Regions from separate parts of the Pantoea sp. X-Soil-YNGN-775 genome, predicted to be linked through region 3. Evidence: predicted binding sites of a transcription regulator. Region 3 holds the regulator's gene; each other region holds the start of a gene.

Region 1 (7,984 bases), 1.1 Mb from region 3:
TGGCGGCCATCAGCGAGCGGCTCCAGAGCGGCAGCGCCCCGGCGGCACTCAGGGCGGCGGTGAGTTTCAGAAAGTGGCGACGTTGCATGGTGATCATCCTTGTGGCATGAGAGCAGACAGCCTAAACCCTGACCTTATGGGAAGGTCAAGTGTTACCCGCCAGAATCAGCCGAAAAAAGCTGGCGAGCCGCACGGCGCGGCAAATTAATCGAAAACCTGATAGCAACTGTGCTAACGTCATTAACAATATCCATTGAAGAGAACGATTATGAAGCAAAGCATTAAGATCCTGCTGCTGACGGGACTCCTTGGCTTCTCCTCCACCAGTTTTGCCCTGAGCGAATCCGAAGCGGAAGATCTGGCCGATCTGACGGCGGTGTTCGTCTATCTGAAGAATGATTGCGGCTACCAGGATCTGCCGGATGCGCAGATTCGTAAAGCGCTGGTGTTTTTTGCTCAGCAGAACCGCTGGGATTTAAGCAACTACAGCAATTACAATATGAAGGCGCTGGGTGAAGAGAGCTATCGTGACCTGAGCGGCATCGCCATCACTAACGATAAAAAATGCAAGTCACTGGCGCGTGATTCACTGAGTCTGCTGGCCTACGTCAGGTAATCCTCTCCCCGCTCTGCTGCTGGACATTTGACCGTGCAACCACGGTCAGAGTTAGCTATGATGTGCCGCCCATTTTCATGGCGATGTCATCAGAGGAGAGCCCCACCATGGCCCAAAATGAAATGTGGTATGAAACCCTTCATGCCGGTTTTGGCCAGTATTTCACGATTGATAAACAACTCTATCGTGAGAAAACTGCGCATCAGGATTTAATCATTTTCGAAAATGCCGCGATGGGTCGCGTGATGGCGCTCGACGGTGTGGTACAGACCACCGAGCGCGACGAATTTATCTATCATGAAATGATGACCCACGTTCCTCTGCTGGCGCACGGTGCGGCGAAAAGCGTGCTGATTATCGGCGGCGGCGATGGCGCGATGCTGCGCGAAGTGTCACGTCATCCGCAGATCGAAAAGATCACCATGGTGGAGATTGACGCGGGCGTGGTGACGTTCTGTCGTCAGTATCTGCCGAATCACAGCGCCGGTGCCTATGACGATCCGCGCTTTACTCTGGTGATCGACGACGGGGTTAACTTTGTTAACCAGACCCGCGAAAAATTTGATGTCATCATCTCGGACTGCACCGATCCGATCGGTCCCGGCGAAAGTCTGTTTACCTCAGAATTTTATGCCGGCTGCAAAGCGGCCCTTAATGAAAATGGCATCTTTGTGGCACAGAATGGCGTCTGCTTCCTGCAGCAGGACGAAGCGGTCAACAGCCATCGTAAACTGGGTCACTATTTTGCCGATGTCAGTTTCTATCAGGCGGCGATTCCGACCTATTATGGCGGCATCATGACTTTCGCCTGGGCCAGTGACAATCCGGCGCTGCGCCAGCTCGATAGCGCGACGTTACAGGCGCGTTTCGAAGCCGCTGGCCTGACCTGCCGTTACTACACACCGGCAATCCATACCGGCAGTTTTGCCCTGCCGCAATATCTATTGAATGCGTTATCTGCCGCGCGCTGATGGCACATTTCTAAGGGGGTGAGTAAAATTGCAAAAGCTAAAACTACATGGCTTCAACAACCTGACTAAGAGCCTGAGTTTTTGTATTTACGATATTTGCTATGCGAATACTGAAGCTGAACGCGATGGTTATATTGCCTATATTGATGAGCAATATAACGCCAACCGTCTGACCGAAATTCTGACCGAGACCTGCTCGATCATTGGTGCCAACGTGCTGAACATTGCGCGCCAGGATTATGAGCCGCAGGGCGCAAGCGTCACCATTCTGGTCAGCGAAGAACCGATCGATCCGAAAGATATCGATAACTCGGAACACCCTGGCCCGTTGCCGAATTCGGTGGTGGCCCATCTGGATAAGAGTCACATCTGCGTACACACCTATCCGGAAAGTCATCCGGAAGGCGGACTGTGTACCTTCCGCGCCGATATTGAAGTCTCTACCTGCGGCGTGATTTCACCGCTCAAAGCGCTGAACTACCTGATTCACCAGCTGGAATCTGACATTGTCACGGTCGATTACCGGGTGCGTGGGTTTACCCGTGATGTGAAGGGAATGAAGCACTTTATCGATCACGAAATTAATTCGATCCAGAACTTCATGTCGGACGATATGAAAGCAATGTATGACATGGTGGACGTGAACGTTTATCAGGAAAATATCTTTCATACCAAAATGTTGCTGAAAGAGTTCGATCTGAAGCACTACCTGTTCAACACCAAACCCGAAGATCTTAGCCCGCAGGAGCATAAACGGATTACCGACCTGCTGTGGAAAGAGATGCGTGAAATTTATTACGGCAGAAATATCCCGTCGGTGGGTCTGAAAACGCTGTAATCCTTCCCGGCGGCGCGCTGTGTCTGGCAGCCGCCGCTGACTGTTCTTACCGCCGTTGCTCAGGCGGTCAGCAACAAGCCAATCCCACGCTCTCGCAGCCCATGCCGGGCAGCCTCTTCCAGCCGTTCATCGGTCACAATGTCGGTCAGGCTCTCCAGCGGTGCGGCGCAAAACAGTGACCAGGAACCATATTTGCTGCTGTCAGCCAGCAACACCCGTCGGCCGGCATTGGCCAGCAGATCGTGCTTCAGCCCGGCTTTCTCCTCGGTCGGAGTAGTAATGCCGCGCTCAAGGCTCCACGAATTACAACTGACAAAGGCGATATCCGGATTGATGCTGCGCAACAGTCGACGGCCATGTTCGCCAATACAGGACTGGCTGGAGTCGTCGATGCGGCCACCGATAATCGTTACCTCTATCTGCCTGAACTCCGATAAAAACAGCGCAATGTGCAGATCGGCGGTAATCACCCGCAGCGGCAGATGAGTAAGCTGCCGCGCCAGCTCCAGCATGGTGGTACCGGCATCCAGCACCACCGCATCGCCCGCCTGAACAAAGCTGGCGGCACAGGCGGCTATCGCCTGCTTTTCTGCCAGATTACGCTGCATCTTTTCCAGCGTGGTCGGCTGCGCAGGTATGAACCGGTTAAGGGTGACGCCGCCATGACTGCGGCTGATCACCCCTTCTTTATCCAGCTTAATCAAATCACGTCGAATCGTGGCCGGCGAGGCGGATATCGCACTGACCAGTTGCTCAACAGTCACCAGATTATGGCTTTTCAGGTAATCCATAATCTGGTCAAGACGGCTCTGTCCCTTCATATTTCCCTATGCGAGCTGCATCGCGAGTTTGATAGAGATCGCCATGCTCTCAGACTTCGCTTTACCTGTCCAGGCGATATCAAACGCCGTGCCGTGGTCCGCCGAGGTGCGGATAAACGGCAGGCCCGCAGTGATGTTCACTCCGTCGTAGAATCCCAGCAGCTTCAGCGGAATGTGTCCCTGATCGTGGTACATCGCCACCACCATATCGTACTGCCCTTCCTGACATTGCAGGAATACCGTATCCGGTGGACAGGGGCCCGACACCGTGATGCCCAGTGCTTTCATCGCCGCAATCGCCGGCGCAACCGTAGTGATCTCCTCATCGCCAAACAGGCCGTTTTCCCCAGCGTGCGGATTAACGCCCGCCACGGCGATGCGCGGCTGGGTGAAGCCGACCCGACGCAGGAAGGTATCCGCCATGCCGATCACCGTCTCTATGCGAGCACGGCTCAGGGTATCGAGGAATTTACGCAGCGCAATATGAGTGGTGACGTGGATCACCTTCAGCTTATCGGTATAGAGCACCATGGCGTAATCCTGGGTGCCGGTCAGGTGCGCCAGCAGTTCGGTGTGACCCGGATAGAGATGACCCGCCGCGTGCAGCGCCTCTTTATTCAATGGTGCAGTGGCGATAGCCTGCACCTCGCCCGCCAGCGCCAGTTCAGTGGCGCGTTTCACGCAGCGCCATGCCAGATCGCCCGCCTGTTTCTGCACCACGCCGGGCTTCAGCGCCTCAGGATCGGCTAACGGTTCATCAATCACGTTAATGATGCCGGGCGCAAAGTGGGCCGATGCCACCCGATCCACGATCCGCAGTTCCGCCTGTGGCGTAATGTTCATCGCCATAATCCGCCGCAGCGTTGCGGCACAGCCGACCACCACCGCCGGCACGCCATTTAATTCGCCTTCCGACAGCGACTTGATAATGATTTCCGGGCTGATGCCCGCCGGATCGCCCATGGTGACCGCAATAATTTTACTCACTCGACTTCTCCTCAATAAAACCAATGGCTGCTACCAGGGTGTTTTCATCACCAAAGCCACCGGCTTTGGTCATCACCGGCAGGGTAAATTCACTGTTAAGCAGAACCCCGTGCGGCACACAGCCCGCCACCAGGCCCTGAATCTGAAATCCGCTGGCACCTAACGCCTGAGCGACGGCAATCGCCACGTCGCCGCCAGACAGATAGAGCGCATGCGGCAGCTGGCTGTTACACAGCGTGCGGGTTATCTCGCCCAACAGCTGACAGATCGCCTCGCCCAACTGCTGGCGCGTCAGCTGAAACTGCTGGCAGAGCGTCTCAACCTCATGCCGCTGTGAGGCATGCTGACAGGTGCGGATCACCGTATGTCGTCCCTGACGCAGCGCCGTCGTGGCTTGTCCCAGCCAGTCCGCCGCATCGGGCCAGGTGGGCTGGCAGAACAGCTGACGGATATCAACATCCACCACCGTCACCTGCCGCTGGGTCGCCAGCGTGGCGATCTGCTGCTGTGCGCGGCTGCTCATCGAGCCGATAACCGCCAGTACCGGTCGTGCTGCGTGGACACCTGCGTCAGCCGCCGTACCGCTAACTCTCTTTTCCGCCGATGACGACGGCACAGGCCGGGCGGCGAGATGGCGGCCCAGGGCCTCGCTTAAGCCTGCCGCCCCCACCAGCAGCGGCTTTTCACTCAGCCGTGCCGCTGCTGCCATCAGGCGGGCCAGATCAGCGTCATTTTCAGCATCGACCACCAGCACGCCGCGGGCCGCCGTTAAGCGCTGATCGAGCCGATCGCTGCGCAGGGTGGCGAGATCGATCCGATCTCCCTCAATATGCAGCTGCTGCAGCACGCTGGCGCTGACAATCGGGGTTTTGGGATCGCTGGCAAATTCGGTATCCGTCAGCAAACGATCGCCAAGCCAGACCTGACCGGCACGCGTGGTGCGACCGAGGTGCGGAACGGCCGGCGCCACCAGCGCCAGACGTTTACCGCTGGCTGCCAGCGCCGCCCGCAGTTCGGCTGCGACGTTGCCCCGCAGCGTGGAGTCGATCTTTTTAAACAGCCAGCCCTGCGCAATCTGTGGGCCGTAGTGGCCCACCGCCTGAGTGACCCGCTCTGCCGCCAGTGCCGGCGTGACTGCCCGGCTGTCGGTGCTGATTACCCAGACATCCGCCACCTCACTGCCCGCCGGCGTCGTCGGGCTGAACAGCACCTGCACCCGGGCACCAGCCTGCGCCAGCCCACTGCCTGCATCATTGGCCCCGGTAAAGTCATCGGCGATGACCACTACCGGGGTTTTCCACCATGACGAATTCATCGTCTCTCCTGTCAGGCTATTGCCGCTGCAATTGATTATATTCAATCATGATTGATTATATGTGAGCAAGATCAAATTAATCGAAATCGATATGCCCTATAAAATGAGCCACAGGAAGGGGATTACGTCAGCATTACTCTGAGCGATATCAATCATTGCTTCAGACATTACCAACAAGGGTGTGAAATGAATATCAACAGCACGGTGATCAGCGGCTACCAGGCGTTGAACGACATGCGCTATCTGCTGGACGGCATCACGACAGCGTTAGTGGTAACCGATAACAACATTGAGGCCATTCCCGCCGTGCAGGCGCTGGTGGGGCAGCTCCGGCAGCAGTTCCCCGGCCTCAGCGTGGTGAACAGCGTTCCGCCAGAGCCGAGCCAGCATGATGTGGCGGCGATTGTCAGCGCGCTGCCGCCGCAACAGGTTGAACTGGTGATTGGCATCGGCGGCGGCAGCGTGCTGGATGTCGCGAAGCTGCTATCAGTGCTGTGCGCTGGCGATGCACCGTCACTGGATGCGCTGCTGGCAGGCGAGAAACCGCAGCGCCGCGTCCGCTCGCTGTTGATTCCGACCACCGCCGGCACCGGCTCGGAAGCTACGCCGAATGCGATTCTGGCGATTCCAGAGAAACAGACCAAAATCGGCATTATTTCACCGGTGATGCTGCCCGACTGGGTCGCGCTGGTGCCGGAACTCACCACCAGCATGCCGCCGCATATTGCTTCATCCACCGGGATTGATGCGCTGTGCCATCTGATTGAGTGTTTCACCGCCACGGTCGCCAATCCGGTAAGCGATAACTATGCGCTGATCGGCTTGAAGAAGCTGTTTGCCAGCCTCGAAACCACGCTACGTGAACCGCACAATTTAGCGGCGCGACTGGAGATGCTGTGGGCCTCTTATTACGGCGGAGCGTCGATTGCTCACGCCGGGACGCACCTGGTCCACGCCATGTCCTACCCGCTCGGCGGCAAATATCATCTGCCGCACGGCGTCGCCAATGCCATTCTGCTGGCCCCCTGCATGCGCTTTGTCCGGCCCGCGGCGGTGAGCAAATTTGCTCAGGCTTACGATCTGCTGCCCGAGGCTGATACCGGATTAAGCGAGGAGCAGAAATCTCATGCGCTGGTCGATTATTTCAGCGCGCTGGTTCAGCGCCTGCAGCTGCCGGCCAGCCTGGAAGCGCTGGGCATCAGCCCGGATCACCTGCCCTATTTAGTCGATGCGGCGCTCGACGTGCAGCGCCTGATGAAAAACGTGCCGATGGCCGTGACGGCGGACGATGTCCGTGCGGTCTACCTGACGCTGTTTCCTTCTCACCCGGCGCAATGAGGATTGTCATGAACAAAAAAATAACCGGCGTCCTGACCGCCATCGTTACCACTTTTGATCGCGACGGTGAGTTTAATCCGGCTGCCCAGCGTGAGCAGGTGCGACGCCAGCTCGACGCCGGTAACGGCATTTTCTGCGGCGGCACCAACGGAGAGTTCTTTGTGCTGAACCAGCAGGAAAAAATCGCGGTCACTGAAACCTGCGTCGATGAAGTCAACGGCCGCGCGCCGGTGGTGGCGCACATTGGCGAGATATCAACCCGTGAAACCATCCGCCTGGGTAAGCAGATCGCCAGGCTGGGCATCGATGCCGTCTCGGTGATTACCCCCTGGTTCGTACCGTTAAAGCAGCAGGAGCTGATCGCGCATTATCACGCCGTTGCGGACGCGCTTGAGGTGCCGCTGTTCCTTTACAACATCCCGGCGCGTACCGGCAATACTCTGCAGCCTGACACCGTCAGGACGCTGGCAGCACATCCGAACATCATCGGTATCAAAGATTCAGCCGGCAGCTACCAGAGCCTGAGCGGCTTCCTGCAGGCTGCCGACGGCATCGATCATTTCGATGTGCTGAATGGTCCCGACTCGCTGATTCATCAGGGTTTCGTCGATGGCTGCTCCGCCTGCATTTCCGGGCTGGCAAACGTGGCACCTCAGGCGATCAACGCCATCTGGGCGCAGTTTAACGCTGGCGATATTGCCGGTTCGTATCAGGCACAGGAGCGCGTCACCGGTTTACGCACCGATCTCTATAGCATTGGCTTCTCCCCTGCCGCGGTGAAAAAGGCGGTCAGCCTGCTGGGCTTTGACGTCGGTGACAGCCGCTATGCGGTGCAGTTCAGCGCCGATGAGCAGCAGCAGATCCGCCAGATCGTCAATCAGTACCTGCAGTAATCGCCAGCAGGGCGGATGCCCTGCGTCTTCGGCAGGACCGGGGTGAGGTCCTGAAACGACACCGCGAACCGCTTGCGGCTGGCACCAATGACCGATCACCTTTTGGCGTGTCGTCAGCCTGCCCTGCCGGGGAACGACCATCATCTTTGTATCCTACCGGTCAGATGAGAACGAACCTGATGGTCGCCATCTGCCAGAACAATCG
Region 2 (7,984 bases), 1.9 Mb from region 3:
TAGCTGCTTAATGCTCATCCACTCTCCTTAAATCGACTGGCGAACCAGATTGCGTAATTCATCGATTTTGACAAACAGCGCATCAATTTCATTTCGGTAGCGACGGCTTTTGGCAAATAAGCTTAATGCCCGGTTATATTCCAGCATTAATTGCTTCTGCGTCTCGCCATCACGCGGATTGTCAGCCAGCTTATTTTCCAGTTCGGTCATTTTCTCGCGGCTGGCTTGCGCCTGCTGGTCCTGCTGTTCCGTATCCGGTTGTTCAGCTGGCGGCGACTTTTTTAAGAATCCAAACATAGCGTCTCCTGCCCCGACCGGCGCCGGGGCACCTCAGGTTAAGGCGTAATAAAGAATGAAATGATCGACTGACCGCTGATTCAGGTCGGCCGCGCCCTCAGACCGGGCGATTAACGGAACAACTGCATCTTCTCAACCAGCACGCTGGTCACCGCATCATTGGCCGGTACCAGGAAATTACGCACGCTGTCGTTGACCTTGCCTTTTTCAAAGCTGGTTTTGCATTGTGCGACCCACTGCACATTCATTTCCGTGCCGACGTTGACCTTTTCAATGCCGCTGCGCACCGCTAAACGCATATCTTCGTCACTGACGCCGGTCCCACCGTGCAGCACCAGCGGCGTGTGGGTGGCGGCGGTAATGTCCGCCAGCCGCTGATGCTGAATATGCGCTTTACCGGTATACAGGCCATGCACCGTGCCGATCGAAATCGCCAGCATATCGACGCCGGTCTCCTCCACGAAGCGTCTGGCATCCTCTACCGGGGTAAAGGCGATCGCCTCCATTTCGACGCATTTGCCATCTTCTGAACCGCCAATCGCCCCAAGCTCCGCCTCTACCGAGACGTTGTGCGGCCGCGCCATGTCGATGACCCGACGGGTGTTGGCGATATTCTCCTCAATCGGCAGATGCGATCCGTCATACATCACCGAGCTAAAACCGGCGTCGATGGCGGTCTGAATCGCCGCCAGGTCGGAACAGTGATCAAGGTGCAGACAGGTCGGGACGCCGGTGCTTTCTGACAATGATTTAATCGCATCGACCAGCAGTTTATGACCCAGGTATTTCGCCGTACCGGTGGAGATCTGAATCATTAACGGGCTGTTGGTTTTTTCCGCCGCTTTAAAATAGGCCGGCAGCATCTCCAGGCAGTGCAGGTTAAACGAGCCGACCGCTTTAAAATCGCGTTGCTTAGCCAGCTGTAACAGATCGGCGAAATTATAAAGTTTCATGGATTTTTTCCTCTTGTGGCTTAGTGGATTTCCCGTTAACAAACCAGGCGAGTGCAGTAACGAAAGCGATAAACAGGGCGACAAACAGCCAGTTGTTCTGGAAGGCGTGGCCGAGCACCAGCCCGGTGCTGATCACGTCGGAATCGCTGAAGGTCACGCCGGTGAAGCCGTAGCTCTCCAGCATCGGAACCAGAATTGCCGGCAGCAGCGTGATAAACAGGCCGTGGACGAAGCCACCAATCACCGCCCCGCGCCGTCCGCCGATGGCGTTACCAAACACCCCGGCGGTGCCGCCGGCGAAGAAGTTGGTCAACAGACCAGGCAGGATCATCGCCAGGCCAAACATCGGGAAGACCAGCATGCCGACGATGGAGCCGAGCGTGGTGGCGAGGAAGCCGACAATCACCGCGTTCGGCGCGTAGGGAAACATCACCGGGCAGTCGAGCGCCGGTTTAGCGTCCGGCACCACCCGCATCGCAATGCCACGGAAGGCTGGCACCAGTTCGTTAAGCAGCAGACGCACCCCGCTGTAGAGCACGAACACCCCGGCGACGAACTGAATCGCCTGCATAAAGGCGTACATCAGGTAGTTCATGCCGTTGCTGTACTGGGCAATAAACGCCGGGCCAGCCGCCAGCGCCGGGATCAGGTACATCGGCACCATCACCAGCGCCATCGACAGATAGGTGTCCTGCAGGAACTTGAAGTTATCCGGCAGCTTCAGGTCTTCGGTTGAGCGCGATCCTTTACCGACCACCTTCGCCACCGCTGCCGTCACCAGATAGCCGATGGTGCAGAAGTGGCCCAGCGCGACATCATCAGAGTCGGTAATCCGCCGCACCACTGGCTGCGCCAGTGCAGGCATCACCACCGCCATAATCCCGCCGAAAATGCCGCCGGTCAGGATCAGCGGCAGACCGCTCAGTCCCGCCTTGTAGCCAATTACCGCACCAATCGTTGCCATCCACAGCAGCGCCTGGCCGGTGAGGAAGATGTACTTAAACGGCGTCAGGCGGGCGATGATAATGTTGACGATAAAAATCACCAGCAGGGTCAGCGCCACCTCCGATCCCAGTTCACGGTTGGCCAGCCCGGCAATCGCCGCCACATCGGTGATGTAGCCCTGCATCCCGAAGCCGTGGGTAAAAATGGTGTTAAGGAAGGTCAGCGTGCCGACAATAATATTGATACCGGCCATCATAATTAAAAAGCCCAGCAGGGTTTTGAAGGTGCCCTCCACCACCTTGCCGGCCGATTTTTTTTGCAGCAGCAAACCAATCAGGGCAATAAAGGCGATCAGAATCGAGGCCTGCCCTAATAAGTCTTTTACCAGGAAGTCGATCACACTATTCATGGGCAGCGACCTTCATGTTGCGTTCTTTTAAAAAGGCGACGATCTTTTGCTCGATTTCCGCTTTATCGGTGAGCTTATTCAGAATAATCACCCGTTTAATCTGTTCCGGACTGGCATCGGCATTTAATACATCGGCAAAGGCTTTTTGCGTCAGGATCATGTCTGATTTAAACGCGTTGGCTTCAGAAATGGTGGTGTGGTCAATATCCGCGTCAATTTCCAGTTTTTTTAAAACCGCTTTTGCGCTCATCTCAATCGCAAAACTGGATCCTAATCCGCAGCCACAGACACATAAAATTTTCAGCATGGTTTTCTCCTCACAGAATTTGCAGTTGTTTAGCGAGCTTGTAATGATGCCCGTCGATATCGACCAGGCGTTTTTGCATGCTTATTAAATCAATCGGAATCGGTTTATTACTGCCATTAATAATCACCGCTTTATTGCGCATTCCTGACTGAATACAACGCACCACTTCACTGGCCATAATGGTGCCCTGATAAATTTCCTCACAGGTCGGTTCACCATTACGCAGCCCGTAACCGAGAATGGTTTTGCGGATGCGAACGCCAATTAACGGTTCAAGCTGTTTGATTAAGGTATCGATCGCCCCCTGAAAACCGGGCGAATATTCACGGGTGTAGCCCTCTGAGCAGAGGATCACCACGCTGTTCTGCTGCGCCAGCCGCTGGGTGATGCGTTGAGCCAGCTGCGGCAGCGGAATCTGGCACTCCGGGATTAGCGCAAAATCGGCATTGGATTTTAACGCCGACTGCAGGGTTAACTCGCCGCAATAGCCGCCGAGTAATTCCAGCATAAATACCCGTCCGGGTAATGCCCGACCGGTATTGCGCAGCTTTGCCACCTCTTTTAATACCTGCTCGCAGGCGGTGGAAAAACCGAGCGTATAATCACTGCCAAATACATCGTTATCAATCGTCATGCCGACGCCAAAACAATTGACGCCAGATTCCGACAGGGTATGCAGAAATTGCAGCGACCCGTCACCGCCCGCCATAATTAATACTTCAATCCGTGCGCTCTTTAGCTGGCGGGCAATCATTTCATATTCACTGCGCAGCAATTTTTTTTGCGTCCGTCCCGATTGCATCACCGGGATCGGGGCGATAGAAAAGTCCAGCAGATCACGCTGACTAATATCCCGGTGGCAATGACTTAATAAACCGGGTATGCCGCCATCAAATATCACGATCTCTGCCTGAGTGAGTCGGCCGATCTGAAAAACAAAGTTATTAATGCCGCTGACATCGCCACCGCTGATCACTATTCCGATTCGCATTATTCACCCCGCTGGCTTAATTGGTGTCGGGTTTCATTGTTCCGGGATAAGGCGTTGTTATTTGCAACGGAGATCACAGTTATGAGCTGTATTTTGCGGGTGAGATGATTGACAGCGGATTATTACCAGGAATATTTGTGAGTACCATCACAATCAACAGCGCCGATCGGCGTGGTGTGAATCCTGATATATCAGCGGGTTAGCTAACGTATTCAGGGAATATTGTTGCCAGAGACTGACCGGCCGATTGGCGGGCGAATCGTCGTGACAAATTTGTGATTTTCACCTCATTTTTTGCGGTTCGGCGACTATTTTCGTCGGGCTTCGGATGCAAAAAGCTGATTAAAAACGCCGCAATAATCGCTATTTTTGTTATTTCGCTGGCGATCAATGATTGACAGTGGAATGGCGCCGGCTGTCCAATGACTCTCTGTTGTTAACCAAAATATTGAGATCAAATGACCTCCTCTCAGCTCATGCTCCGCCAGCTTGGCGAACGGGTCGGTGTGAAAAATCTGCTCACCGATCGGGATGATAAAGCCTGGTACACCAAAGGATTCCGGGTCGGTCGGGGGGAAGCGCTGGCCGTGGTGCTGCCGCAGACGCTGCTGCAGCTGTGGCAGGTCCTGCAAATCTGCTGCGCCAGCAACGCCATCGTGCTGATGCAGGCGGCCAATACCGGGGTGACCGGCGGCTCGACGCCGGATGGCAATGATTACGATCGCGAGGTGGTGATTGTCAGTACCCGTCGGCTGAAAGGGGTACAGGTGATCGACCAGGCGCGTCAGGTGATCGCCTTTCCGGGTGCCACCCTGACCGAGCTGGAGAACATTCTCGCCCCGCTGGGCCGGGAACCCCATTCGGTGATCGGCTCCTCCTGTATCGGCGCATCGGTGATTGGCGGTATCTGTAATAACTCGGGCGGATCGCTGATCCGGCGCGGTCCGGCCTTTACCGAAAAGTCGCTGTTTGCCCGTCTGCATGACGATGGGCGACTGGAGATGGTGAATCATCTGGGTATCGATCTGGGAGAGAGCCCGGAAGAGATGTTGCAGCGGCTGGAGCAGCAGAACTACACCACCGGCGACCGACCCGACTGGGCGGGGAAAATCTGGGCAGACGACTACGCCAGCCAGCTGCGGGACACGGCGGCGGACAGCCCGTCGCGCTTTAATGGCGATCGGCGTTATCTGCATGAAAGCGCGGGCAGCGCCGGTAAAGTGGTGGTGTTTGCGGTGCGTCTGCCGACCTTTGAAGCCAGTCCGCAGACCCGCACCTTCTATATCGGCAGCGACGATGAGCAGCAGCTGGTGGCGCTGCGGCGGGTGCTGCTGGCAGAAATGCAGGCGCTGCCGATTCAGGCTGAATATATCCATCGCAACGCCTTTGATCTCACGGTGCGCTACAGCAAACATATGATGCTGGCGATTGGCAAACTCGGTCCGCAGGCGCTGCCCGGACTGATGGCGAAGAAAGCCCGCTGGGATGTGCGGGTCAGCCATCTGCCGTTTTTACCGCGTAACAGTGTTGATCGACTGCTGCAGTTGTTTAATCAGATCACCCCGCGCGGAGTGGCGCCGCGCATTATGGCCTACCGCGATCGGTTTGAGCATCATCTGATGATCAAAGTGGAGGCACAGCAGACCGCAGAGCTGGAGGGCCTGCTGACCCGCTTCTTCAGTCAGGGTCAGGGCGATTTTTTCCTGTGTAACCAGCAGGAAGCGCGCGATGCGTTTCTGGTGCGCTTCGGCGTGGGCGGCTGCACCATCTCTTACTGTGATTATCTCGGCTATGACCCCGATCGGCGGCTGGTGGCATTTGACGTGGCGTTACGGCGTAACGATCAATCATGGCGCATTGAACTGCCGCCCGAGCTGGCGGAACAGGTGCAGGTCGACTCCTGCTGCGGCCATTTTTTCTGCTACGTCAATCATCAGGATTATGTGCTGAAACCGGGCGTGGATGCGAAGGCGTTTAAGCAGGCGGTGATTGCGGTGCTGGAGCAGCGCGGGGCGAAGTATCCGGCGGAACACAATGTCGGCCATCTCTATTGTGCGTCAGACGAACACGCAGCGCACTGGCAGACGCTGGACCCGACCAACAGTTTTAATCCGGGGATCGGTAAAACCAGTAAGAAGAAATTCTGGGCGCAGTAAGCGATACGCAATAAGGGCTGCGGCCCTTATTGCGTGGCCCGCAGCTATTTAGCGTAGGCTTCAGTCGACAGGGTCAGCGCAACCTCATCACCTACCGCCGGAACATATTTATCCAGCTTAAAGTCGGAGCGCTTGATGATGCCGGTGGCATCAAAACCAATCGCCTGCTTCTTCACCATCGGATGCTCGCCCTGCTTGTTCAGCGTGGCGTGCAGCGTCACCGGTTTGGTGATGCCTTTCAGCGTCAGGTTACCTTCGACGTCAAAACGGTTATCGCCCTTCGCCACCACTTTGGTGCTGTGGAAGGTAGCGGTCGGATATTTCGCGGTGTCGAAATAGTCTGCACCGTTAAATTCTTTGGTCAGTGCCGCAACGTGGCTGTCGATTTTGCTGACCGGCAGCGTCACATCAACACGTGACTGCTCAGGATGATCTTTATCGAACACCAGCGTCCCGCTGGCATCCGGGATATCGGCGGTCGGGTGTGAGAAACCGAAATGATTCCAGCTGACCACCACCGAGGTGTGCTCTGGATTGAGCTGGTAGTGCATCGCTTCTGCCTGAGAGACAGGAACATACAGGCTGGCAACGGCTAACAGGGGCAGCGCAATACGCTTGAGGTTCTTCACGATAAATTCCTTGTACAACTCAAAAAGTAAACTGAGTGTGGTGCAATTCGGTCGGAATAAACAGTGAAGAGATTTGTCGGTAATTTTCAAATAAATTCAGCAACTTTGCGGCTGCCGCTTAGCTTGCGCTACCTGGGGTAAATAATACCCGCCAGCGACGCCGCGCCTGAATCAAATCGTGGTGCAGCTGCTGCAGTCTGACAACGTCCAGCGCGTCAATCGCCGCCGCATCCGCATCGGCCAGGCCATTCAGCTGACGTAAGCGGGCCAGCGGTGTATCAAGCCGTTCGCGATGCAGACTGGCCTTCAGCGCCGCCAGATCGCAGCTCGCCAGCGCCTCATTCAGCGAACGCAGAAAATTACGGCAGTAGCGCAGCAGCGACAGCGCGCTGTAATCGGGCGACTGCAGCGCGAACAGCACGCCATCCTGATCGGCACAGCGCAGGTAGCGGCTGCTGACCACGTACCCTATCTGCTGTTCGACCCGGTAACGCTGGAAGAAACGCGGCTCATACAGCAGCGCCAGCGCCCGCAGCGCAGCCAGCTGTTGCGCATCCTGAGTCGACGCGCGTGACGGCTGGTGCAGCGGGATAAACAGCAGCAAGGCGTTATCGCGGCTGGCGTGCGGCAGCGCAATCATGCCGCTCGGCGCGCTGGTGCGCATCGGCGACGCCGCCGGGTTAACCGGCAGCGGCAGCGCGCTCAGACGGCGGGCAATCAGCGTCTGCAGCGCCGTGCTGCCGCCGGTCAGCAACGCCCGCCAGCAGCCTGGCGAAAAGGTTGATGCCAGCTGATAGGGCAACTGCTGCAGCAGCGCGCGGATGGCGATAGTGTCGGGCGGCGGCGGCGGCTCGTCGTCGACCGGCGGCGTCAGCGCCAGCACCAGCTGATGCAGCGCCCAGTCCGCCACCGCCAGATCGCGGGGGAGTTGCAGCGTCAGTTGCCACACGCCCTCCACCTCCTGCCATTCGCCCTGGCCACCTGAGTGACGCAAGGCGGCAAATAACGGGCGCAGCCGGCGACCATAGGCGTGCCCCATCGCCGCGCTGAAGGTTGAAAAGAACTCCGGCCGCAGCAGCAGCGTAGCGGTATTATCGCCAGCCGGATCGGCGTCGGCACCCGGCTCAGCGGTCGGACTGTCAGCCTCGCCGTGGCCGATAAGTTCGGGTTCGGCGACAGGTTCCACAGCAGAATAATGCGGTAACGGCACCGCCTGTGACGGCAGCGGCTGATGGGTCAGCGCTGCCGCCAGCGGATAGAAAGCGAACGCTGCCGCACTGTCGGCGACGGGCAGCGC
Region 3 (7,984 bases):
CGGTTTGTCATGTTCTGAACCTGTTAGGAAACCGGTGGCAAAAAGTGTCAGAAAGTGTAAACGGAACTGTGATCTTAATAAACAACCAGTGAAACTGGAGATCTACATTTCATGTGTTGTGTGATTTTAATCACGCAATTGCCGGGGTTTATCGATTGCTCGCGCTTTTTGAGCCGCAGCGTAAATATAGGTAAAACGCTGGCTCTTGTATTACATGCTCTTTACAATCAATCACGTTTTTGAGCTAGCTCTCCAAGGTAAGGAATCTTTCATGTTTAAACGTACTTTAACAGCGGCGATTACCCTGTTAGCGCTCTCATCTGTTTCTGCCTCGGCCCTGGCCGCAAAAGGCGATACTCATGTTCTGCTCACCACCTCCGCCGGCAATATCGAACTCGAACTGAATGACCAAAAAGCGCCGGTCTCGGTGAAAAACTTTGTTGATTACGTCAACAGTGGCTTCTACAACAACACCATTTTTCATCGCGTGATCCCAGGCTTTATGGTGCAGGGCGGCGGCTTTACCACCGACATGCAGCAGAAGCAGACCAATGCGCCGATCAAAAATGAGGCGGATAACGGCCTGCGTAACCTGCGCGGTACCATCTCAATGGCCCGCACCGCTGATAAAGACAGCGCCACCAGCCAGTTCTTCCTCAACGTGGCCGATAACGCGTTCCTCGACCATGGCCAGCGTGATTTTGGCTATGCGGTATTCGGTAAGATTGTGAAAGGTCAGGATGTGGCTGAAAAAATTTCTCAGGTACCGACCAAAGATGTCGGTCCTTACCAGAATGTCCCGTCTAAACCGGTAGTTATCCTCTCCGCTAAAGTTCTGCCTTAACGCTTCAGGCCGTCATCTGTCGATGGCGGCGCTTTCCCCCCTCCGGCAAAGCCAGAAAATGCTCTTATACTTAGGGCAAAAACCTGAGCAGGAGGCGGCATGGCGAACAAACTCACCGAGAAACAAAAGGCCACATTGTGGCAACAGCGGCGCAGCGCCAGCTATCAGGCCAGCTGTCGGCTGGAAGGCTTCAGTCACAATGAATCTGCGGTAAAAGGCGACGAGGCGGCGGCACGACTGGCTTCGCTGAGGAGGCAATATGGTCTCTAATATCGCGGTCAGCCAGGATCCCTACCTGTGGCATAACGACAACGTGCTGAAGAACCTGCTCGATATTCACGACGCTGTCCAGCTGCGTAAAGCGGAACTGAGCTTCAGTGCGGCTCGGCTGGCGACACTGGAGTTGGGCCCGCGTAATGCCGGCTTGCCGTGGCTGCGGCTGATTCATCGTACCCTGTTCCAGGATGTTTACAGCTGGGCCGGTGAGCTGCGCACCATCGATATCTGGCGCGACGAGACGCCGTTCTGCCATTTCGAATATATCGAAAAAGAGGGCAATGCGCTGATGGCGGCGCTGGAAGAGGAAAACGGCCTCGCCGACCTGCCGCGTGACGCCTTTGTACAGCGTATCGCCCACTACTACTGTGAAATCAACGTGCTGCATCCTTTCCGGGAAGGAAATGGCCGGGCGCAACGCATCTTTTTCGAGCAGCTGGCGCTGCATGCTGGTTATCTGCTGGCATGGGAGGCGACCGATGCCGAAAGCTGGCGGGCGGCGAATCAGGCAGGCGTTGCCGGCGACCTGCAGCCGCTGGAGCAGGTATTTGCGAAAGTGGTGAGCGAGCCGACGTAACCGCGTAGAATAGCGGCGCTGTTAACCACTCTGGATTAGTCATGCTGCTGCTGATCGACAACTACGACTCCTTTAGCTGGAATCTCTATCAATATTTCTGCGAGCTGGGCGCGCAGGTTCGGGTGGTGCGCAACGATGCCATCACCCTGCAGCAAATGGATGCGCTGCCGCTGACCCATCTGGTGATCTCCCCGGGACCCTGTACTCCCAACGAATCCGGTATTTCACTGGCGGCGATTCGCCACTTTGCCGGACGTTTGCCGGTGCTGGGCGTTTGCCTCGGACATCAGGCGATTGCTCAGGCGTGGGGCGGCGAGGTGGTGCGCGCCCGTCAGGTGATGCACGGTAAAACCTCGCTGATTCAGCACAGCAACAGCGGCGTGTTCCGCCAGCTGAATAATCCACTTACCGTCACCCGTTACCATTCATTGATCGTAAAACGCGATACGCTGCCTGACGCCTTTGAAGTCACCGCCTGGAGCCTGCGTGACGGTCAACCCGACGAAATCATGGGGATCCGCCATAAAACTCTGGCGCTGGAAGGGGTGCAATTCCATCCTGAAAGCATTCTCAGCGAGCAGGGACACCAGCTGCTGCGCAACTTCCTGTCGCAATAGTTTGCCTTTAAGTGATTTTTTATGCATATTTTGTGATTATTATTTCATGGCAGTACAACAATCATTCAAATGGGGTCACTAATGGCAGCCGAAAAAATTGCGGTCACACGGGAAACGTTCGATAACGTTATTTTGCCTGTTTATGCACCAGCGCAGTTCGTGCCGGTGAAAGGCAAGGGCAGCCGCGTCTGGGATCAGCAGGGCAAAGAGTATATCGACTTTTCGGGCGGCATCGCCGTGACCGCGCTCGGCCATTGCCATCCTGCGCTGGTGGAAACGCTGAAAAGCCAGGGCGAAACGCTGTGGCATACCAGTAACGTCTTCACCAACGAACCGGCGCTGCGTCTCGCCAGCAAGTTAATCAGCGCCACCTTTGCTGAGCGGGTGTTTTTCGCCAACTCCGGTGCAGAAGCGAATGAGGCGGCGTTTAAGCTGGCACGCTATTACGCCTGCAAACGTCACAGTCCGTTCAAAAGTAAGATTATCGCCTTCCACAACGCTTTCCACGGCCGGACGCTGTTTACCGTAACAGTTGGCGGACAGCCAAAATATTCTGATGGCTTTGGCCCCAAACCGGCCGATATCGTCCACGTGCCGTTCAATGATTTGGCTGCGGTTAAGGCGGTTATCGACGATCACACCTGCGCTATCGTGGTTGAGCCGATTCAGGGCGAGGGCGGCGTGGTGCCCGCAACCGAAGAATTTATGCATGGGCTGCGTGAACTGTGCGATCACTATCAGGCGCTGCTGGTGCTGGATGAAGTCCAGAGCGGTATGGGACGCAGCGGCAAGCTGTTTGCTTATGAGCACTATGGCGTGCAGCCCGATATTCTGACCTCGGCCAAAGCACTGGGCGGCGGTTTCCCGGTCAGCGCCATGCTGACCACCCATGAGATCGCCTCTACCATGGCGCCTGGCGTGCACGGCACCACCTACGGCGGCAATCCGCTGGCCTGCGCCATTGCCGAGACCGCGCTGGACATTATCAATACCCCGGCGGTGCTGGAAGGCGTTGGCGTCCGGCGTCAGCAATTTGTCAGCGCGCTGCAGGCGATTGATGCGAAGTACGATCTGTTCAGTGATATTCGCGGCAAAGGCCTGCTGATTGGCGCGGCGCTGAAGCCTCAGCATAGCGGCAAGGCGCGCGATATCCTCAATGCGGCAGCCGCAGAAGGGGTAATGGTGCTGGTGGCCGGCACCGACGTGATGCGTTTTGCACCTTCGCTGATCATCGAACCCGCCGACATCGAAGAGGGCATGCGCCGCTTCGCCGCCGCCGTCGGCAAGGTGATTAGCGGCTGATTTAGTTTTTGCGTAACCGTCTGATCAGCCAGCGGCCATGTTGCGGTCGCTGGCTCCACGCCAGAGAAGAAATGGTGTGCATCACGCTCAGATGATCCAGAATACGGCGCACATGCTGTTCGACGACTGTCACCGGCCCTTCATTAATATTTTCTACCTCATCCAGCAGGTTAACCTGCGAACTGGCACCGTCATATTCCAGCCGCTGCTGACAACGTTGCAGCGCAATTTCGCAGGACTGCAGATAGCGCTCAGCTAACGAGGCGGTCAGCATGGTGTGTTCGCGCGCCAGAATCGTCATTGCATTGATGTGCTCAACAATAAACTGGCTGTGGGTGACCCACAGACGCATATCTTTGAGGTACTGAGCGTTGAAAGCCGGTTCCTGCATCGCCTGGTTCAGGGAGTTAAACAGCGCATTGTGCGCCTGATTGACCCGTATCCGCTGGTACGCCAGTTTCTCCGGCGACTGTTCCGCCCCCAGCAGCAGCCGTAGCGCATCCTGATAGGTTTCCAGTGCGTCGTGGGCGTTCTGCCGCAGTAAGCCGCTCTGCCACTGCGGCCACAGCCACAGCATTCCGCCAAAGGCGATCAGGCAACCCATCAGCGTATCCATCAGGCGTGGCAGCAGGAACTGCGCCCCGTTCAGCGACAGCAGCTGCAGCGAGTAGACCGCCGTCACCGTAAAACCAATCATCGACCAGCCGTAAAACTGGCGGGTAAACCGGTAGCTGATAAAGGTGATCAGCAGCATGATCAGCAGCACCAGCGACTCCGGCACCGCCAGGCGTAAGGTGGCAGCCGCAATCACCAGACCGGCAAACGTGCCCAGCGCCCGGTGCTGGATGCGGACGCGGGTGGCACCGTAGCCGTTCTGGCTGACGAACATAATGGTCATCAGAATCCAGTACGGCTTAGGAATGTTGAAAAACAGCGCCAGCGCGCTGCCCAGCATCAGCATCACCGCAAAGCGACCGGCGGTGCGCAGCGCCGATGAACGCCACGACAGGTAGCTGCGCAGTGCCGGCAAAAGCGGCAGACGGCGCTGGCGATCGGCCATCAGGTCACGTTGATAGAGCGGCTTTTGGGTGCGAAGCACCCGCGCAATACGATTGAAGTGATAGAGGCAGAAATTCCCCACCGGATTATCAGGATGCTGACGGGCGATTTTTTCCAGCGCGCTGAGCTGCTTCTCCATGCCAAAACGATCCGGTAACTGGTGATAGAGAATGTTATCCGCCAGCACCCGTAAGCGGGCCGAAATAGTCTGGGCATTCCAGCGGATCACCGCTTCGGCATGGCTCTGCTCCACCAGTTTCTGCACCTCTTCCGGCTGATGCAGGCTGACCGAGATGTGTTCCTGCAGGTCCAGCGCCACCTGAAAGGCGCGGGTCAGCCGCTTATGGCTGTGATCCCGGCTGGCGGAAAGCATGTGCATCTGCTGGTAACAGGTGGTGATCATATCGACCACTTTCTGCTGGCGCGCCAGCAGCGGCGGCAGGGCCTTTTCCGGGTCGGTCAGCTGGGTCAGCAGGGTATATTTGGCATCGCAATAGTTGGCCAGTTCGCGGTAGATCAGGCTCAGGCTTTCACGCATCGGCTGCTCTTTCCACAGCCAGAACCAGAACCAGTTAAACAGCCCATACCATAGCGTGCCGCCGATATAGAGCAGCGGCGGCACATAGATCGGCATACGGCCAATCAGGCTCAGCGTGAAGATGGCGGCGATCAGGGTGCCGGGCAGCAGGCGGCCGTGCAGCGGACTGATTTCGCCGGTGACCCCCAGCAGCAACGGCAAGGCGAACAGAATCAGCGGCAGCGGAATGGCGTGCTGCGTCAGCCACTGAATCAGAAAGCTGCCGAGCGCAAACAGGCTGCCGCCGACAATCAGGCGTTTGAAGAAGCGTTTATGCGGGGTATCCAGACCGGCGATATTGCAACAGGCGGGAACTAACGAGAACAGCAGACCTTTTTGCAGGTCGCCAGCCAGCCAGCCCAGCGCCACGGGCAGACAGAGCACCAGGGTTTGCCGCAAGGCGTAGTTGACTTCAGGATGGTAAATAATTCGACGCCACATCGGCCCAACACAAACAATAACGGCGCGATGTTGCCATCACGCCGTGGGTGACAGGAATTAGCGGGTGCCGTAAACGACGATGGTTTTGCCGTGTGCAGAGATCAGATTCTGATCTTCCAGCATCTTCAAAATACGGCCCACGGTTTCACGTGAACAACCAACGATTTGGCCAATTTCCTGACGAGTAATTTTAATTTGCATGCCGTCGGGATGCGTCATGGCGTCTGGCTGCTTCGCCAGGTTAAGCAGAGTCTGAGCAATGCGTCCGGTCACGTCGAGGAAAGCGAGGTTACCCACTTTTTCAGACGTAACCTGCAGGCGACGCGCCATCTGCGACGACAGTCGCATCAGGATATCCGGGTTAACCTGGATCAGCTGACGGAATTTCTTGTAGGAAATCTCCGCCACTTCGCACGCGGTTTTCGCACGTACCCAGGCGCTGCGCTCCTGACCTTCTTCGAACAGGCCAAGCTCGCCAATGAAATCGCCCTGATTCAGGTAAGAAAGAATCATCTCTTTGCCTTCTTCATCTTTGATCAGAACCGCAACGGAACCTTTCACGATGTAGTAAAGCGTTTCAGCTTTTTCACCTTGATGAATCAGCGTACTTTTGGATGGATACTTGTGAATATGGCAATGGGACAGGAACCATTCGAGTGTAGGGTCTGTTTGCGGTTTGCCGAGAACCATTCGCTATTATCCTCTGTTGTAATCGTGCCCAAAATACAGGGGGCAGTTTTCCCTGTCAGGCGATGAAAGCTTCAAGCGTTTCCCTTACAGGAAATTATTCGGGCTGCATTCGGCGCAGTGCGCATCATTCTTCCCGGCTTCGCCATCAGGTGACGAAAAATATTTTCAGCACTGTTTGTAGCACAGCTTTTGCCGACTGTCTTCTGTTGTCTCGCTTCAGCTAACAGCGGATTTCTCTGGATTGCTGTTTACCAGGCGAAAGCGTACTCTGACGGCAAAACCGCATATTCTGGAGCGAAAATCATGCAGGCAAGAGTGAAATGGGTAGAAGGACTGACATTCCTCGGTGAGTCGTCATCCGGTCATCAGGTGTTAATGGATGGCAATTCGGGTGATAAAGCGCCCAGCCCAATGGAGATGGTGCTGATGGCGGCGGGCGGATGCAGCGCCATCGACGTGGTTTCAATTCTGCAAAAAGGTCGCAACGATGTGGCTGATTGTGAAGTGAAACTGACCTCAGAACGTCGTGAAGAAGCGCCGCGAATCTTTACGCACATCAACCTGCACTTTATCGTGAGCGGCAAAGCGCTACAGGATAAGGCGGTCTCACGCGCGGTGGATCTTTCTGCTGAAAAATATTGCTCGGTCGCTATCATGCTGGGTAAAGGCGTCACCATCACCCACAGCTATGAAGTGATCGAACTGTAATAGCCGCAAGGGTCATTGCAGACCTGCTAACTTCACTTCCAGTATCTGATGCAGGTTGATTTAAGACTGTGCCTGGGCAGGGAATCCGTTTTGATACTGTGCCTGGGCAGGGAACCGGGTCAGATCGGAAAGTCGCTTAAGCCAATCCCTGGCCGCTCGACCCGCGCCGTCCCTGGCGCGGGACGCTTTCCTCTTCTGACCCGGTTCCCTGCGTGTTGAACTTATCTATTGCTGCCAGATTCTTTCTGCCCAGGGTTTGTCTGTAGCGACCTTCCTGAAACCGGATGCGGTTGTCGGACGTGAAGCGAAGGGAGCATATGCCTGTAGCAAAGCATCGCGGGCCAGGGATGGCCCGCGCTGAGCCTGCCAGGGATAGCGGTTTTGCGTCTTTGCGAAAGGTGTATGCTCCCTGAAGCCTGCCCAGGGGTAAGTCTTTAGCCGCAGGAAAGCCAGTTTTACTATCTTTGTTAAAGACATCTGCTCTCAGAGCGGTTTTTGCTGGCCTCTTACTCTATCCGCTTGCCTTCCACCAGCCGCTTCACCAGCGGACCCATGATCAGCTCCATCGCCAGCCCCATTTTCCCGCCCGGCACCACCAGCGTATTGATATGCGAAATGAACGATCCCTGCAGCATCGCCAGCAGATAAGGAAAGTCGATATCGTCCAGCGCCTGAAAATGGATCACCACGAAGCTCTCATCCAGTGACGGAATCGCGCGGGCGGCAAACGGATTCGAAGTGTCGACCGTCGGCACCCGCTGGAAGTTCAGGTGGGTGCGCGAGAACTGTGGCGTAATGAAATTAATGTAATCTTCCATTGAACGCACCACCGAATCCATTACTGCTTCACGCGAATGGCCGCGTTCGCTGGTGTCACGCACCAGCTTCTGAAT
Region 4 (7,984 bases), 1.7 Mb from region 3:
TGTGCAGGTCGGAAGTGTTATACAGCAGGTTGAAAGTCAGCGGTTTATCGGCGGTATAACCGGCTTCAGCCAGCAATTTCTTCGCCTCTTCATTACGTTTTTCCTGCGTCCATTTGAACCAGTCTGGCGGCAGAATCTCCATACCGTCGGTTGATGGCGGCGTGAAGCTGTAGGCTGGCATCTGACCCTGGGCCAGCACTTTGTTTACCATGATGTCGCGATCCAGGCCGAGCTTCAGCGCGGCGCGCACGCGGGGATCGGTGAATGGCGCTTTCTGGTTATTGATTTCGTAGTAATAGGTGCAGAGATAGGGATCAACGTGCAGTTCTTTGCCGTTATCGCGCTGCAGCTTTTTGAACAGCTCAATCGGCATGTTGTTGTAGGTCATGTCGCTGCCGTTCTCAGAGAAATAACGGTTAACGTCACTGACTTCTGAATTGATCGGCAGGAAGGTCACTTTGTTCAGGATGGTGTTGGCGTTATCCCAGTACTGCGGGTTACGCACCAGGGTGATACGTTCGTTGATGACGTGCGCATCCAGTTTAAACGCGCCGTTACCGACCCAGTTCTGTGGCTGAGTCCACTGATCGCCGAACTTCTCAATCGCGGGCTTATACACCGGCGACATCACGGAGTTGATCATCAGCTTGTCGAAATAAGGAACCGGCTCGCTCAGCGTCACTTCCAGCGTATGGTCATCAATCGCCTTCACGCCCAGATCGCTGGTCGGTCTTTTGCCCGCGATGATCTCATCAACATTCAGGATATGGCCATACTGCGGATAGCTGGCGTAAGGTGACGCGGTTTTCGGATCCACCAAACGCTGCCAGCTGTAGACGAAGTCCTGTGCGGTGACCGGTTCGCCGTTCGACCATTTGGCATTCTTACGTAAGTGGAAAGTCCACACTTTGAAATCTTTGTTTTCGTAACTTTCCGCTACGCCCGGCACCGGGTGGCCATTGCTGTCACTGACCAGCAGACCTTCGTAGAGATCGCGCGCCACGTTATCTTCCGGCACGCCTTCAATTTTGTGCGGATCGAGCGACTGCACTTCATCGCCATTGCCGCGTACCAGTTCCTGTTTTGCTGCCAGCTCAACGCCAGCTGGCACTGTAGCCGCCAGAACTGCATTCCCTGCCAGGGCACTGATTGCAGCAAACACGCCCGCTGCAATCAGGCTTTTTTTCGTGATGTTGTTCATTATTACACTCCAGTTTTATTATCGTCGCCGGGGCGATTGACTGCCCCGGCGTCCCCCGTCTCGGGATCCCCGGCTGGTTAACCTGAGGATAGTGACCGCGTACTGTGGTCTGCACGGACGCGCGCTCCCCGACTGTCTCGCCAGGTAAGCACGCGGCTCAGTGTTGTTTGATGAAATAGTATTTCAGGTCTGTCATGTCCTGCGGGTCTTTGCCCGTAAAGCCGCCAACCCAGGGCTTCACCAGGCGCACACTCACGCGGTAGTAAACTGGCACAATTGGTGAGTCTTTGTCGAGTTGTGTTTCAGCCTGCTGATAGAGGCTGGCGCGTTGCGCTTCACTGCCGGCGGTCAGGGTCTCTGACATCAGGCGATCAAACGTCGGGCTGCGGTAAAAGGCGGTATTGATTGAGGCGTTACCGATCAGCATGTTGAGAAAGGTCGACGGCTCGTTGTAATCCGCGCACCAGGTGGCGCGAACCACGTCATACTGCGCCTGATGACGGGTCTCCAGCAGGGTTTTCCACTCCTGATTCTGTAATGTGACCTTCGCACCGAGATTCTTCTGCCACATTGACGCCGCCGCGATCGCCTGACGTTTATTCTGATCGGAGGTGTTATAGAGCAGCGTGAAGGTTAACGGATGACTGGCATCAAATCCCGCCTCTGCCAGTAACTTCTTCGCCGCCTGATTGCGCTGCGCCTGGGTCTGTCTGAACCATTCCGGTGGGGTTAAGTTGATCCCGGCGGTAAACGGTGGCGTCAGGCTGTAGGCCGGAATCTGTCCCTGCCCCATGATCTTGTTGGCAATCACCTCACGGTCGAGGGTCATCTTGATCGCAGCGCGCACGCGCGGGTCGGTAAACGGCGGCTTTTTATTATTAATTTCATAATAGAAAGTGCAAAGTAGCGGACTGACTTTGACCTGCTCGCCCAACTCCTGACGCAGTTTGCCGAACATTTCTGGCGGGATTGCGCTGTTGGTAATGTCGGTGCCGCCGCTGCGATAGCGATTAATATCGCTGTTTTCAGAGGCGATCGGCAGGAAAGTGCCCTGCTCGATCACCGTATGGCTGTTATCCCAGTAATGTGGATTACGCTGCAGGACGATTTTTTCATTGACTACCCAGTCGCTCAGCGTATACGCACCGTTGCCGACATAGTGACCCGGCCGGGTCCAGGCCTCGCCCCACTGCTTGATCGCCGGGGCATAAACCGGCTTCAACGCGGTATGCGCCAGCATGGCGACCAGATAAGGCACCGGTTCACTCAGAGTGATTTGCAGATGATGGGCATCAAGCGCCTTCACACCGAGCCGATCGGGTGACATTTTGCCGGCCAGAATGGCATCAATATTGGCGAAATGGGCAGCCTGCAGATAGCTCGAATAAGGGGAAGCCGTCGCAGGATCGGCCAGTCGACGCCAGCTATAGACGAAATCATCGGCGGTTACCGGTTCGCCGTTACTCCATTTTGCGTCATCCCGCAGGGTAAAGGTCCACTGGGTGCCCTGCTGGTTTTGCCAGCTCTCCGCTACGCCAGGCACCACCTTGCCGCTGTTATCGGTGTTAACCAGCCCATCAAGCAGATTAAGAATAATATTCGATTCCGGCACGCCTTCAACTTTATGTGGGTCGAGCGACGCCACCTCGGTGCCGTTATTAATGACGATTTGCTGCTGCGGCGCCAGCGTTGTCCCGGCTGGCACCACGGCGCCATAGGCCGGTGAAAGGGCGATTAACAGACATAATGCAATTTTACACCGCTGTTGCTGCAAGTTTTTCATCCCAGTCATCCGAAAGCGCCAACCTTAATTAAGTATCCCGATAGGCTTAAGCAAAAAGCGTTCTCACTTTGGGCTGTCGGAGAAAAATTTTTACGTTGCGCCAAAAATTATCAGAAGCAGCAGAAGCGCGCCAAAGTAAAATAGCTAAAATGTTAACTAATTCTCTTTTATCATGAGAAGTCAGGCAGCGGAAGTGTTAATTTTTGACCTGAAAATATCTTATCGCTATGAAAAATAGGGATTTTAGATAAAAACGAACTTTTTTCTGTGGCCAGTGGCGGGATAAAAACACTTTTTTGGCAATTATGCCGAGGATGCGTCATCAGACGTGATGAAAGCGCGCCCGCTGGCAACAGGGGCGCGATTTGTCAGGCTAAGAACGAATAAGAAAGCAGATTATCATGTGAAAATCGTGACATTGCTGTGACTAAAAACGGGCAAATTCCGGTCGGCAGTAATGAAAGTGATAATCCGCTGAATCTATTAAGCGGGATGAATAATTGCTTTTTTATGGTGCAGTATTTCAGCGCTTTGCACCATTATGATTCACAACTTCGCTTCGGCCCCTGAATTAAGTCGGGTCGTTAATTGAGTAAGCCGGGGAAAATTGATTTCATTCCGGTCACCACGAACTCAATACCCAGCGCCATCAGCAACAGCCCCATAATACGGGTAATGACGTTAATCCCGGTCTGGCCTAACACCCGCACCATTAATGGCGCGGCCCGAAACAACAGCCAGCAGCAGAAGGCAAAAAGCGCAATCGCCAGGCTAAAACCCAGCAGATTAACCCAGCTGTGGTAGCGCGTGCTCCAGACAATGGTCGAACTGATAGCACCCGGTCCGGCCATCAGCGGCAGTGCCAGCGGTACCACCCCAACGCTTTCACGAATTGCGGTCTCTGATTTTTCCTGTTTGTTCTGCTTATCTTCGCCCAGCTTACCGCTGATCATCGACATGGCGATGGTCACCACCAGAATCCCCCCGGCGATGCGGAATGAGTCAATTGAGATGCCGAAAATATGCAGGATCCCGTCACCGAGAAACAGTGAGGTCCACAAAATGATGGCGACCGCGAGGTTAGCCGTCAGATTGGTTTTATTACGCTCGGCAACACCCTGATAGCGGGTCATGCTGATAAACACCGGAATAATGCCTACCGGATTGACCAGCGCAAAAAGCCCGACAAAAAATTTTATATAGCCTGATAAATCTAATAGCGCAGGGTTCACGACAGACTCCGTACTGCTGGGGGGAGGAAAACGCGCCTAATGTAAGGGAAAAAGCGCCCTGACGCCAGATGCGCGCGCAGCTATTTATTCTCCCGATCTGCGCCCGATTCAGCGCTTTTCGCCAGACATTAAAATGCAGCTGGTTTTAGCCGCTATGAGCCTGGCCTTCAGAGGCGAATGCCGTTTCAACAGCCGGCTACCAAAAAGTGCGGCTGAAAGGTGTCAGCTTGCGCTCAAATTGATCTGTATCAAAATTGCCGTACCTCAAACCAGGTAATCTTTTCGCAACGGAAGTATTAGCAGTATCAAGGTTCAACCGCGGTACTGCCAGAGCAGACTAGTTTAGTAAACATTTGAAAATCCGGGTGTTCTGACCCAACCTAACGTCCCTGCCAGGCGCGACTATACTCAGGACGCAGGATTGTTTACTAAAAAAGTTTAACTTCCTTCAGGAGAACACCATGGCCGTTACTAATGTCGCTGAACTTAATGCACTGGTCGAACGTGTAAAAAAAGCCCAGCGTGAATACGCCAACTTTTCCCAACAACAGGTTGACGCCATTTTCCGTGCTGCCGCGCTTGCCGCCGCAGATGCCCGAATTCCTCTTGCTAAGATGGCCGTTGCTGAATCCGGCATGGGCATCGTCGAAGATAAAGTGATCAAAAATCATTTTGCTTCTGAATATATCTATAACGCCTACAAAGATGAAAAGACCTGCGGTGTGTTAGCAACCGACGACACCTTCGGGACTATCACTATCGCAGAACCGATTGGCCTGATTTGCGGCATCGTGCCGACCACCAACCCAACCTCTACCGCCATCTTCAAAGCGCTGATCAGTCTTAAAACCCGTAACGGTATTATCTTCTCGCCACACCCACGTGCGAAAGACGCTACCAATAAAGCGGCGGATATCGTGTTGCAGGCAGCGATTGCCGCCGGTGCGCCAAAAGATATTATCGGCTGGATTGACGCGCCTTCTGTAGAGCTGTCTAACCAGTTAATGCATCACCCTGACATCAACCTGATTCTGGCTACCGGCGGACCCGGTATGGTGAAAGCTGCTTACAGCTCAGGTAAACCGGCTATCGGTGTGGGTGCCGGTAATACGCCGGTGGTGATTGATGAAACGGCCGACGTGAAACGCGCCGTGGCTTCTATCCTGATGTCAAAAACCTTCGATAACGGCGTGATTTGTGCCTCTGAGCAGTCCGTGATTGTGGTGGATTCTGCCTATGACGCGGTGCGCGAACGTTTTGCCAGCCATGGCGGCTACCTGCTGCAGGGCGCTGAGCTGAACGCAGTACAGAATATCATTCTGAAAAACGGCGGCCTGAACGCGGCGATTGTCGGTCAGCCAGCGTTTAAAATTGCTGAGATGGCGGGCATCACCGTACCGCCAAGCACCAAGATTCTGATTGGTGAAGTGCAGCTGGTGGATGAATCTGAGCCGTTTGCTCACGAAAAGCTCTCCCCGACCCTTGCGATGTATCGGGCCAAAGATTTCCAGGATGCCGTCGATAAAGCGGAAAAACTGGTGGCGATGGGCGGTATCGGACACACCTCCTGCCTGTATACCGACCAGGACAACCAGACCGAGCGCGTTCACTACTTCGGCGACAAAATGAAAACCGCGCGTATTCTGATCAATACCCCGGCTTCACAGGGTGGTATCGGTGACCTCTACAACTTTAAACTGGCCCCTTCTCTGACGCTGGGTTGTGGTTCATGGGGCGGTAACTCCATCTCTGAAAACGTCGGACCGAAACACCTGATCAATACCAAAACTGTCGCCAAGCGAGCTGAAAATATGTTGTGGCATAAACTTCCTAAATCCATCTACTTCCGTCGCGGCTCTCTGCCAATTGCACTGGAAGAGGTGGCTTCGGATGGCGCCAAACGTGCGTTCATCGTTACTGACCGCTTCCTGTTTAACAACGGTTATGCCGACCAGGTGACTCGCGTGCTGAAAGCACACGGCGTTGAAACAGAAGTGTTCTTCGAAGTTGAGGCAGACCCTACGCTGAGCATCGTGCGTAAAGGCGCTGAGCAGATGAACAGCTTCAAACCTGACGTGATTATCGCCCTCGGCGGTGGTTCACCGATGGATGCCGCGAAAATCATGTGGGTGATGTACGAACATCCTGAAACCCATTTCGAAGAACTGGCGTTACGCTTTATGGATATCCGTAAACGTATCTACAAATTCCCGAAAATGGGCGTCAAAGCGCGCATGGTAGCGATCACCACCACCTCCGGTACCGGTTCAGAAGTGACGCCGTTTGCGGTGGTTACCGATGATGCCACCGGCCAGAAATACCCACTGGCTGACTATGCGTTAACCCCGGACATGGCGATTGTCGATGCCAATCTGGTAATGGATATGCCGCGCTCCCTGTGCGCCTTTGGCGGCCTGGATGCGGTAACCCACGCGCTGGAAGCCTATGTGTCAGTGCTGGCTAACGAATACTCTGACGGTCAGGCGCTGCAGGCACTTAAACTGCTGAAAGAGAACCTGCCAGCTAGCTACGCCGAAGGTGCTAAAAATCCGGTGGCGCGTGAACGGGTACACAATGCGGCAACCATCGCCGGTATCGCCTTTGCCAACGCCTTCCTTGGGGTTTGTCACTCCATGGCGCATAAACTGGGTTCAGAGTTCCATATCCCACACGGCCTGGCTAACTCACTGTTAATCGCCAACGTCATTCGTTATAACGCGAACGACAACCCGACTAAACAGACCGCGTTCAGCCAGTATGACCGTCCGCAGGCACGTCGTCGCTACGCAGAAGTCGCAGACCACTTAGGCCTGACGGCCCCAGGCGACCGCACCGCGCAGAAAATTGAAAAACTGCTGGCGTGGCTGGAAGAGATTAAAACTCAACTGGGTATCCCAACCTCTATCCGCGAAGCGGGTGTGGCGGAAGCGGACTTCCTGGCGAAAGTCGATAAGCTGGCAGATGATGCATTCGATGACCAGTGTACCGGCGCTAACCCACGTTATCCGCTGATTGCTGAGCTGAAACAAATTATGCTGGACACCTATTATGGCCGCGAATTTGTTGAACCCTTCTCCAGCGTCGCTGAAGCCGTGGCTGAGCAACCGGTAAAAGGTGTTAAGGTCGAGAAGAAAGCGAAAAACGTCTAATCGGCTGACAAACAAAAAACCCGCCTCGGCGGGTTTTTTTATTTATGGCGCAGCGTTGTCAGTTCAGCGGTGTTTGTGCGCCGTATATCGCCTGCAATGACCCCTGCTCAATCGCCTGCTTGTAATGCTTGCGGCACACTGAGATATAGCGTTCATTGCCGCCTATCACCACCTGCTCACCTTCACTGAACGGTTTACCCTCGCTGTCGAGCCGCAGCACCATGCTGGCTTTGCGGCCACAGTGACAGATGGTCTTCAGTTCTACCAGCTTGTCAGCCCACGCCAGCAGATACTGGCTGCCGGTAAACAGCTCACCACGGAAGTCGGTTCTCAGGCCATAGCAGAGCACCGGGATATCCAGGTTGTCGACCACGTCTGACAACGCCTTCACCTGCTCACGGGTCAGGAACTGACTTTCATCGACCAGCACGCAGTGAATCGGCTGAGCAGCGTGCTCCGTGGCGATATCGCGGTAAAGCGCCGTTTCTGCGTTATACAGCAAGGCAGGCGAAGAGAGGCCAATACGCGAGCTTACGGTACCTGCACCAAAGCGATCGTCAATTTCAGCGGTGTAGACCAGGGTTCGCATTCCCCGTTCCTGGTAGTTATAGGAGGACTG

The links. The regulator CRP, encoded in region 3, controls carbon source genes, mostly activating them, when cyclic AMP is high. The targets are predictions, from matches to a motif close to ATGTGANNNNNNTCACAT.
Positions count from the first base shown of each region.
Region 1: the regulator CRP is predicted to act here: its motif matches at 5,608-5,625, upstream of AC6I8I_RS03350 (iron-containing alcohol dehydrogenase).
Region 2: the regulator CRP is predicted to act here: its motif matches at 4,176-4,193, upstream of AC6I8I_RS09110 (6-phosphofructokinase).
Region 4: the regulator CRP is predicted to act here: its motif matches at 4,453-4,470, upstream of adhE (bifunctional acetaldehyde-CoA/alcohol dehydrogenase).

Region 1 is NZ_AP035945.1:753,377-761,360, reverse strand. Features, by position in the region: gene cueO (multicopper oxidase CueO) at 1-88, opposite strand, end outside; gene AC6I8I_RS03380 (YacC family pilotin-like protein) at 269-616, shown strand; gene speE (polyamine aminopropyltransferase) at 724-1,587, shown strand; gene speD (adenosylmethionine decarboxylase) at 1,616-2,425, shown strand; gene AC6I8I_RS03365 (DeoR/GlpR family DNA-binding transcription regulator) at 2,485-3,246, opposite strand; gene AC6I8I_RS03360 (D-threonate 4-phosphate dehydrogenase) at 3,253-4,233, opposite strand; gene dtnK (D-threonate kinase) at 4,226-5,548, opposite strand; gene AC6I8I_RS03350 (iron-containing alcohol dehydrogenase) at 5,735-6,886, shown strand; gene AC6I8I_RS03345 (dihydrodipicolinate synthase family protein) at 6,895-7,779, shown strand.
Region 2 is NZ_AP035945.1:1,928,735-1,936,718, reverse strand. Features, by position in the region: gene AC6I8I_RS09135 (PTS sugar transporter subunit IIA) at 1-18, opposite strand, end outside; gene AC6I8I_RS09130 (hypothetical protein) at 28-297, opposite strand; gene AC6I8I_RS09125 (class II fructose-bisphosphate aldolase) at 408-1,250, opposite strand; gene AC6I8I_RS09120 (PTS sugar transporter subunit IIC) at 1,237-2,604, opposite strand; gene AC6I8I_RS09115 (PTS sugar transporter subunit IIB) at 2,597-2,911, opposite strand; gene AC6I8I_RS09110 (6-phosphofructokinase) at 2,922-3,902, opposite strand; gene dld (D-lactate dehydrogenase) at 4,361-6,058, shown strand; gene AC6I8I_RS09100 (YceI family protein) at 6,103-6,687, opposite strand; gene pqqF (pyrroloquinoline quinone biosynthesis protein PqqF) at 6,806-7,984, opposite strand, start outside.
Region 3 is NZ_AP035945.1:3,855,432-3,863,415, reverse strand. Features, by position in the region: gene tsgA (MFS transporter TsgA) at 1-11, opposite strand, end outside; gene ppiA (peptidylprolyl isomerase A) at 272-844, shown strand; gene ficA (FicA/YhfG family antitoxin) at 944-1,114, shown strand; gene AC6I8I_RS18200 (putative adenosine monophosphate-protein transferase Fic) at 1,104-1,697, shown strand; gene AC6I8I_RS18195 (aminodeoxychorismate/anthranilate synthase component II) at 1,739-2,314, shown strand; gene argD (bifunctional acetylornithine/succinyldiaminopimelate transaminase) at 2,396-3,616, shown strand; gene AC6I8I_RS18185 (YccS/YhfK family putative transporter) at 3,618-5,693, opposite strand; gene crp (cAMP-activated global transcriptional regulator CRP) at 5,751-6,383, opposite strand; gene AC6I8I_RS18175 (OsmC family protein) at 6,687-7,091, shown strand; gene AC6I8I_RS18170 (phosphoribulokinase) at 7,598-7,984, opposite strand, start outside.
Region 4 is NZ_AP035945.1:2,176,644-2,184,627, forward strand. Features, by position in the region: gene oppA (oligopeptide ABC transporter substrate-binding protein OppA) at 1-1,201, opposite strand, end outside; gene AC6I8I_RS10300 (ABC transporter substrate-binding protein) at 1,359-2,984, opposite strand; gene AC6I8I_RS10305 (YchE family NAAT transporter) at 3,569-4,216, opposite strand; gene adhE (bifunctional acetaldehyde-CoA/alcohol dehydrogenase) at 4,678-7,365, shown strand; gene tdk (thymidine kinase) at 7,424-7,984, opposite strand, start outside.